DNA from 2 places in the Paenibacillus phoenicis genome. Region 2 is predicted to be linked to the other one. Evidence: riboswitches for the same ligand, from Rfam matches in the RefSeq annotation. Region 2 holds a riboswitch; the other holds the start of a gene.
What was found. A riboswitch is a leader RNA that binds a small molecule or an ion and turns the genes downstream of it on or off. The one in region 2 is predicted to bind cobalamin.
Positions count from the first base shown of each region.

Region 1: it holds a riboswitch for cobalamin, as region 2 does, so the genes downstream of both, U9M73_RS01545 (ABC transporter substrate-binding protein) here and U9M73_RS20685 (anaerobic ribonucleoside triphosphate reductase) in region 2, are expected to answer to the same signal.

Region 1 is NZ_JAYERP010000001.1:352,366-356,812, reverse strand. Features, by position in the region: gene U9M73_RS01555 (ABC transporter ATP-binding protein) at 1-570, opposite strand, end outside; gene U9M73_RS01550 (FecCD family ABC transporter permease) at 567-1,616, opposite strand; gene U9M73_RS01545 (ABC transporter substrate-binding protein) at 1,613-2,623, opposite strand; cobalamin riboswitch at 2,870-3,080, opposite strand; gene U9M73_RS01540 (methyl-accepting chemotaxis protein) at 3,161-4,447, opposite strand, start outside.
Region 2 is NZ_JAYERP010000001.1:4,426,574-4,431,020, reverse strand. Features, by position in the region: gene U9M73_RS20690 (MTH1187 family thiamine-binding protein) at 1-270, opposite strand, end outside; cobalamin riboswitch at 594-847, shown strand; gene U9M73_RS20685 (anaerobic ribonucleoside triphosphate reductase) at 1,077-2,993, shown strand; gene nrdG (anaerobic ribonucleoside-triphosphate reductase activating protein) at 2,990-3,508, shown strand; gene U9M73_RS20675 (ribonucleoside-diphosphate reductase subunit alpha) at 3,657-4,447, shown strand, end outside.

The DNA.
Region 1 (4,447 bases), 4.1 Mb from region 2:
GGCATCGCGCTGCCATTCGGCCACCAGCTCCATAAATTGCATCTGGTAACGCAAATCCAAATAGGTTGTTGGTTCATCGAGCAGCACCAGCTCGGGCTGCTGAGCCATCACCTTCCCAAGTGCTACCCGCTGGCGTTGCCCCCCGCTAAGCGCACTCAGCGGACGATGCTCCAGCTCCTTCAGGTCGAGACGTTCCATAATTCCATCAATGAGGCGTTCGCCTGCCTTCGCCCCGCCGATCTCCTTGCCGCGCCAATCCTGATGGGCGAACCGCCCCATTTCCACCACTTCACGCACCGTAAAAGCCACAGCCGGAAGCCCGTCCTGCTGAAGGACGGCGACCTTGCGCGACAGCTCCTTGCGCGAATACGACGAAAGCGGTCGTCCGCTCAACGCAATCTCGCCGGCATCCGGCTTCTCCACGCCGGAGATCAAGTTGAGCAAGGTTGTTTTGCCGCTGCCGTTGGGTCCAATCAAGCCCCAAAACTCACCGGAGCCAACCTGCCAGTCCACACCGTGAAGCACCTCCAGCCGGCCAAACGCCTTGGCAACCCCAGACACCTTGATCAACGCAGCTCCTCCTCCCTCTGTTTCTTCTTCCGATACAACAGATACCCAAAGAAAGGCGCCCCCACAAAGGCGGTGACGATGCCCAGCGGGACCTCCGTTGGAGCCAGCAGCGAGCGAGCCGCCAAGTCGCTCCACATCATAAATATCCCGCCGCCCAGCGCCGACAAAGGAATGATCAGCCGATAATCCGGGCCGGTGATCAGACGGATCATATGCGGAACGACCAGGCCTACGAATCCGATTACCCCTGACACGGATACCGCAGCCGCCGTCATCAGTGTAGCAACGAGCAACACAGCTAGTTTGGTTCGTTCTACGGCCATCCCGGAATGGGAGGCTTGACGTTCACCTAAAGTCAGCAGGTTCAAATGTTTAGCCCGGCTCCAAAGGAATAAGGCTCCCAGCAGCAAATACGGCAAAAGGATGGCCGTATACGACCATCCGCGCAAGCTTAAACTGCCCATCGTCCAATAGTAAATTTCATTAATGGTTTTCTTCGACATTGCCGTTAAAAAGGAGACAACAGCCCCTAGGAACGATTGCATCACGACGCCGGACAAAACCAGACTTTCAATCGGCAGCCGTCCGTTCTCTCTAGCCAGCCAGATCACGATCCATAACGTAACCGCCCCCGCCAGGAACGCAACCATCGGAAGCGTAAAGATCCCAAACAGGGAAAACTGCCATCCGAAAAAGATCAGCACCGCCGCACCGATTGCCGAACCTGACGATACGCCCAGTGTAAACGGATCCGCCAGCGGGTTGCGCAGCACCCCTTGGAAGCCGGCGCCCGCTACGGCGAGCGAAGCGCCGACCAGCATCCCGAGCAGCACGCGAGGCAACCGGACCTGGACGACGATTTGCTCTGCTGCCATCGTCCAATCCGGCGTGATCAGGCGGTCTAACCCCGGGAGCCTGTGCAGCAAGATCGCCGCGATTTCTCCAGCAGGCACATAAACGGAGCCGATGCCGATGCAGAGCAGCAGCGTCACAACCAGGAGCAAGAGCCCGATGACTCCGTATCCGGCGAATTTGCCGCGCTTCATGGCTGGATCAAATCCGGGTGAACCGCCTTGGCCACTTCAATCAGCCCTTGCGTGACGCGAGGGCCCGTACGGCTCAGCAGGTTATCGTCCAGAGCGATAATGCGGTTCTCCTTCACGGCCGTAATTTGGTCCCAGCCTGAACGGCCTTTGATGATGTCCGCTAACGTCTTGTTATTTTCGTCAACAACGCTTTTCGCGTATAAAATGACGTCCGGGTTCGCTTGGATAATTTGTTCCTCATTGATCTCGGACCATCCCTTGACATCGGAAGCAACGTTGATGCCGCCAGCTAACGTGATCATCTCATCCATGAATTCGCCTTTGCCAACCGTCCATCCCGGAGAAAACTCGATGTAGACCTTCTTCTTCTGGTCTTCACTTAGCGAAGCTACCGCATCGGTTACCGTTTGGACCTCTTCCTTCATCTTGCCGACCACTTCAGCAGCTTCAGCCTGATGGTTGGTAATTTCGCCGATCGTCCGAATATGCTCCATTACTTCGTTGATCGTCTTCGGATTGGACTGGAACACTTTATATCCCATATCCGTCAAGTTTTTGACCGTTGCTTCATCGATCAGGCTCGCCGCAAGAATTAGGTCCGGCTGCGCCGCCACGATTGCCTCGACATTCACCTGGAACCCGCCCATCCGCGGTTTGTCCTTCACCGCTTCAGGATAATCATCCAGGTCGGATACGCCAGCGACCTGCTCGTCCAGTCCCAGTGCAAACAGCGTTTCCGTCTCCGAAGGCGCCAGCGAGACGATACGTTCCGGCGCGGCTTCAAACGTAAACTCTTTACCGGTAGAATCAGTGACGGTATAAGGGTAAGTCGTCTCTTGTGCCGCCGAATTGTCGGCCGCCGCGTTCGTTCCAGCGTTTTGCGTCGGTTGTGCAGCGTCCGCTGTGTTCCCTGTCCCCGGGGTGACGGCGTTATTGTTACCGCAGGCCGCAAGCACCAGCAGCAACGCCAGCAGCCACAGGCTTCCTAGTCTTCTCCAGTTTTTCATCTCCAGATCTCCCCTTGCTTTATTTTTCAGTAAATAAAGAAACGCCTTGTGTTCCAGCGGTACGTTGTGCAGCCGGCGGCGAAGAAGTCCGGCTAACCCTCTACCGGCACAAAGAAAAAACCCCAATCCTAGCGGATGGGGTTACGTCTACAAAGTCATGCTGTGCGCACGCAAAGCGGAGAGACTCCACGATGGCAGCGCCAAGCCATGATGCTCTTGGCAGAACGTTATCCTTTCCTCGAAGGACCGTCTTGAATTCCCGTGGCAGGTCTCCTGACTTCCAGGTCTCGACGAAAACTCGCCTTCCCATCTCCCTTCGCGGGCGACAGTGGCATCATGAGCTCGTCCCTGTTTACAGTGGCGGGACCGTGCCGGATTTGCACCGGCTTCCCTTTTAACCCGAAGCGGTACGGCATGCTTCACCGTTGCTCCAGGACCTACGGGCACAAATTGTACGCTTGTCTTAAGGCTTTCTTCTCTATTGGATTATAGGGGAAAAGCGGAGGACTGACAATAACTAATCCGTTATTCCTTTGTTTAGCCCCGTTCTAAAGACAAATCGGCTCCCAGGACACCAATGACTTCACCTTCCCGGACAATCGGCACGGCCAGCGTCATGCAACGCCGCTTGGTGATCGCGGAGATATACACTTCGGAGACGACCGTCTCTCCGGCAATCGCCTGGCGGAACCAGTCCCGTCCTTTGGCGTTAAGCAAGCCGGCTTCCGGAATGGATACGATAAAAGAGCCGTCCTTGCGGTTCGACCAGGCCGCTTCTAGACCAGGCTCTGCGGCTAACAGCTGCTCCAGTGCAGCCCGGTGACTAGCCGGCTCCAGCATGCGGAAACCTGGCTGTTCGGCTGCCTCCAGCAGCTTCCGGGCATAGGCTTGACCAAGGGCCACCGCGTCTTCGCCACCGGCAGCCGGATCCGCCCCGGAATGGACGGAGTTCAATGATACCATCAGTTCGCCCTGGGCCCGATCCAAGCCCACGACCACCGTCTGCAGCTTGGAAATATGCTCTCGCTCCGATTCCATCCGAGCCAGCGCTCCCTCCACATGGGTGATGCTCCGATTGAGAGCCTCATGCACCTCGCTTAGCATCGCCTCCATATTCCGCGTCAGCTCGGCTTGTTCCCGGCTTCGCTGTCCCGCCTCGGCAACCAGCCCGTTCACCTCTGCCACTTCATCCGCAATGAACCGGATGTCCTCCCCCATTCGCTTCATCAGCGAAATTCCTTCCAGGGCCGAGTCACGTCCCTCTATCAGCGTGGACTTCACACGCTCGACATCCGCCGAGATTTGCTGGAACAACGGGGCGGAGGAGTTGATCGCCCTGGTGCTTTGATCCGCCAACTGGCGCATGCGCACGGCGACGACATCGAAACCTTTCCCCTGCTCGCCCAAACGAGCCGCCTCGATCGACGCATTCAGCGCAAGCAACGCGACCTCTGCCGCGATCTCCTCCAAGCTCCGATACAATGCGCCCAGCTTCCGGGTGTTCCCCTCCAGATCCTCCATCGGCCCCACGATCGACTCTTGGGATTGCGCCAAAGAACGAATGGTGCCGTCTACGGTTTCGAGCGCTCCCGCCATACGCATGGCCTCGGCTCGAGTGTTTTCGCTGCGGGTAAGCAAATGCCCCGCTGCGTCATGGATTTGGGAGGCCGAGGCCGCCACCTCTTCCATTGCCGCCAGGCTCTCCTGCACCTGTTCCAGCGAACGTTCGCTGCTTTGCTTGAGCTTCAGATCCTCGGCCGCTGCAGTATCGGCTAATCGTTGCAGCTGCTCGAGGCTCTCGCTCACTTCGCCAACCGCCGCCTG
Region 2 (4,447 bases):
CTGTTCGGAGGAGCTGGCTTTGTCGCGGCGATCATCGATCTTGATCGAGGTTGATACGCGGCCGGCACCGGATTGGAACGGCGCTTCGTGAATCGCGCGAATCGCAGTAAACACATCATCTAACGATCCTTCAATAATCGTGCTCATGGAGGTGAGGGTAAAGGTAATGCCCTTCTGCTTCTCCAACACCCGATGCAACTCGGCCACATAAGCGCTGAGGCTGGTGCTCCCCGTCCCGATCGGAATAACGGTAACTTCGGCGATAGCCATAATCGGCTCCCTTCTTTCCTGGTAATGGTTTGAATCAAATCCCTGAGCTGGTTTTCGTCCTACAGGTATATTCTAACCAACTCTCCTCTCTAAGATCAACCGAACCCGTCTGCTAATATCCTTACCGTCCCCAAAACTCACACACTCTGTAAAACCCGATCTAGTCCTCCAGTCCCATTTATAAATGTTCACAATTTTCTTCTGTCCCCCACTCTCCGCATCGTTGCGCGGACCGGAGATTTTCACGTGATTTTCAGTCTGCTTTCAATGGGAAAATCCCATTTACAAACACAATATCTTGGGCTATCCTTAGATCAACGCAACAAAATATAGTGTGAACGGGTGATCCGGCGGACAAGCCGCCGGAGCTTAAAAGGGAAGTGCGGTGCAAGTCCGCTGCGGTCCCGCCACTGTAATCGGTAGCTTGGTACTAAAGACGAGGCGTTCGCCTACATCGTCTTGAAGACCCAGCCGTTCGACTGACGATATGCCACTACAGCTTAATGCTTGATGAGCTGCGGGAAGGCGTCAGCAACGTTCCGAAAGCCAGGAGACCTGCCCGTTTGAAAGACACCGACGGAAAACCTGCGAGGATCAGGGATGGTGTCCGCTTGCCGCCGAAATGTTGGGGCCTTGATTTGGTCTGTCCACTTTTTTGCAGTGCATTCGGGCATGTCTACCTCGTTGGTTGGACATGCTCTTTTATTTTGAACCAAAGCTCGGTTTACAGGGAGGAGAAGTGTGTTATGGCATGGGTAAGCCAGACGTATACCGGCCGGGACACCTTGCTGGATGAAGTGATTCGGATGGGCGAGGAAATCGTCCAGAGCCGCAATCTTGAGGTGCTGCGCGAGAACGCCAATTTAAATGGAGAGAGCTTCTCCGGCAAGATGAGCAAATTCGGCAGCGAGTATTCCAAATGGTATGCAAGCCATTTCGTACTGCCAACTCGCTTGGTACAGGCCATTCAGGATAACATCGTTTATGTTCACGACTTGGATCAGTACGCCCTCGGCACAACGAACTGTATTTTTATCCCGTTTGACAAACTGCTGCGCAAAGGCTTCAACACCGGCAACGGCAGCGTACGTCCGCCAACTTCCATCATGACGGCGATGGCGCTGGTGGCGATCATTTTCCAATCCCAGCAAAACTCCCAATTCGGCGGTGTGTCCGCGAACAAGCTGGACTTCGATCTCGCCCCGTACGTAGCCAAATCGTTCGCCAAGTACTTCCGCAAAGGGCTGGATTATTTTGAAGAAGGCGATGCGAACGCTGATTTGGGCGACATCACGATGAGCCGCAGTGACCTGCGGGATCAGTATCCCAAGGCTTTTAACTATGCGCTCAAGGAAACCAAAAGCGAGACGTTCCAGGCGGCCGAAAGCCTGATTCATAATCTGAATACGATGTCGAGCCGGGCCGGCGGGCAAATCCCGTTCACCAGCATCAATTACGGCACATGTACCTCACCGGAAGGACAACTGGTCATCGACTCCCTGCTCACGGCCACGATGCGCGGGCTGGGCCATGGGGAAACGCCGATTTTCCCGATTCAGATTTTTAAATGTAAACAAGGCGTCAACCAGAATCCGGGGGAACCTAACTACTCCCTATTTCTGAAAGCGGCGGAATGCTCGGCCAAACGGCTTTATCCGAATTTCGCCAACCTGGACGCCCCACTCAACCTGATGTATTACGACCCCACGGATCCGGATACGGAATTCGCTACCATGGGCTGCCGCACCCGGGTGCTGGCTGACCGGTTCGGCCGCAATCGTCTGTCTGGCAAAGGCAACCTTTCCTTTAATACGCTGAACCTGGTCAAGCTAGGCTTGAAGTACGGCATCGCGTTGGGACACCGCAAAGAGCCCGACGAACGCGGCTTCTACCGCGAGCTGACTCACTATATGAATATCGCCCTGGAGGGATTGCTGCATCGCTTCTCGATTCAGGCCTCCCAAAAAGCGAAGGCTTCCGATTTCATGATGCGGGAAGGCGTCTGGGAAGGCGGTGAGCAGCTGGCGCCGGATGATCAGGTCGGCGAATTGCTGAAGCACGGCAGCTTGTCCATCGGGTTCATCGGGCTGGCCGAATGCATGAAGGCGATGTACGGGAAGCATCACGGCGAAGATGAAGCCGTGTATCAGAAAGCTTACGACCTGATCGCTTACATGCGCGACTATTGTGACGGCCAAAGCGAAATTCACAATCTCAATATCACGTTGTTTGCGACCCCGGCGGAGGGGCTGTCCGGCAAGTTCACCAAACGCGACCGTGCGGTCTACGGCCCGCTGCCCGGGATTTTGGACCGCGAGTATTACACGAATTCGTTCCATATCCCGGTCTACTACAACATCAGTGCGGCACGAAAAATTGAGCTGGAAGCCAAATTCCACGGGCTGTGCAACGCCGGAGCCATCTCTTATATCGAGCTTAACGGCAATGCCCGCAACAATCCGGAAGCATTCGTCAAAATCGTGCAATACGCCCTGCAGCAGCAGGTCAGCTATTTTAGCATCAACCATCCGATCGACCGCTGCTCGGCCTGCGGCTTTGAAGGGATCATTGGGGCAAGCTGCCCCTCCTGCGGCAGCCATGAGAGCGAAGTGCATATTCGCCGTTTGCGCCGGGTGACCGGTTATCTGACCGGCGACTACCAGACACGGTTCAACCCCGCTAAACAAGCGGAGGTTCGCGACCGGGTGAAACACGACGCATGAACATTTGCGGGTACTACCCGGAATCCATTAATGAAGGGCCCGGCTTGAGAGCAGCGATCTTCATCAGCGGATGCCGCCATTATTGCAAAGGCTGCTTCAGCCCAAAAACCTGGAGCTTCGATTACGGGGAACCGCTCACTTTGGAGCGGGAAGCAGAAATTATTTATGACATTAAACATAATCCGTTGCTCAGCGGACTCACGATCCTTGGCGGTGATCCTTTTTTCTCCGCTGCTGAGGTCTGCGGTTTTATCGACCGGCTTGTGGCGGAAACCGGGCCAATATCCATCTGGATTTACACCGGTTATACGTTGGAAGAATTAATCGAACGCCCCGGCTCCCCCGAATATGAACTGTTGCGGCGTTGCGAGGTGCTGGTCGACGGAAGGTTCGTTGAGGAGCTTCGCGATCCTTCCCTGCTCTATCGCGGCAGCTCCAATCAACGGCTGATCGATATTCAACAAAGCCTGCGGCAGGGACAAGCCGTGTTATGGGAGCCCCTGTTCTCTTTTTAGCTGATTGATCTTATTGATCCTGAGCGCAACTTGATTGCGCCCCTTTTTTCACTGATTATCTGCAATTTGAACATTCAAGATTTGGGGTACCACCACCCATCTGCAGCCTTCATCCTACCTTAATATATGGAAAGTGAGGATTTATCTCATGCCTACTCTAGTGACAAAACCAAATAACCGACAGCTTGCGTTTGACAGCGCACGCCTTGGCGTCTATGCTGACCGAATTTTGCAAGGATTACATAACGTCGATAAAGAGCGCCTGCTGCGCGGCGTCAATGCAAAGCTGCGCCGGGATGTGGTGACCGGTGAAGAAATTAGCAACGCGTTTACGATGTCCGCACTGGAGCTCGTCAGCAAAGATGAGCCCGATTGGAAATATGCAGCGGCCCGCTCCCTGCTCACTTCCCTGTACAAAAAAGCGGCCGTCAATCGTCGCTACAAAGCCTACCCGGAAGAGCCTTACGGCTCGTTCTATCACCTGATCACCGAGCTCTGCCAGCTGGGCATTTACCGCGAGGAGCTGCTGGAGTGCTATACGAAGGAGCAGATTGAAGAGCTGGGCCGCACGATTGACCCGTCCTGCGACCTGCTGTTCGACTACATCGGCCTGCTCACGCTGACGGAGCGTTACCTGGCCACCGACTTCGACGGACGGACGATGGAGCTGCCGCAGGAGCGCTACATGGTCATCGCCATGTACCTGATGCATAAGGAGCCGGAAGAGAAGCGTCTGGAGCTGGTGAAGGAAGCGTATTGGGCGATGAGCAACCTTTATATGACTGCGGCGACGCCAACGATGTCCAATGCCGGTAAAAAAGTAGCCGGCCAGCTCTCCAGCTGCTTCATCGATACTGTCGACGATTCCCTTGAGGGTATCTTCGACTCCAATACGGATGTAGCCCGCTTGAGCAAAATGGGCGGCGGCATCGGCGTTTA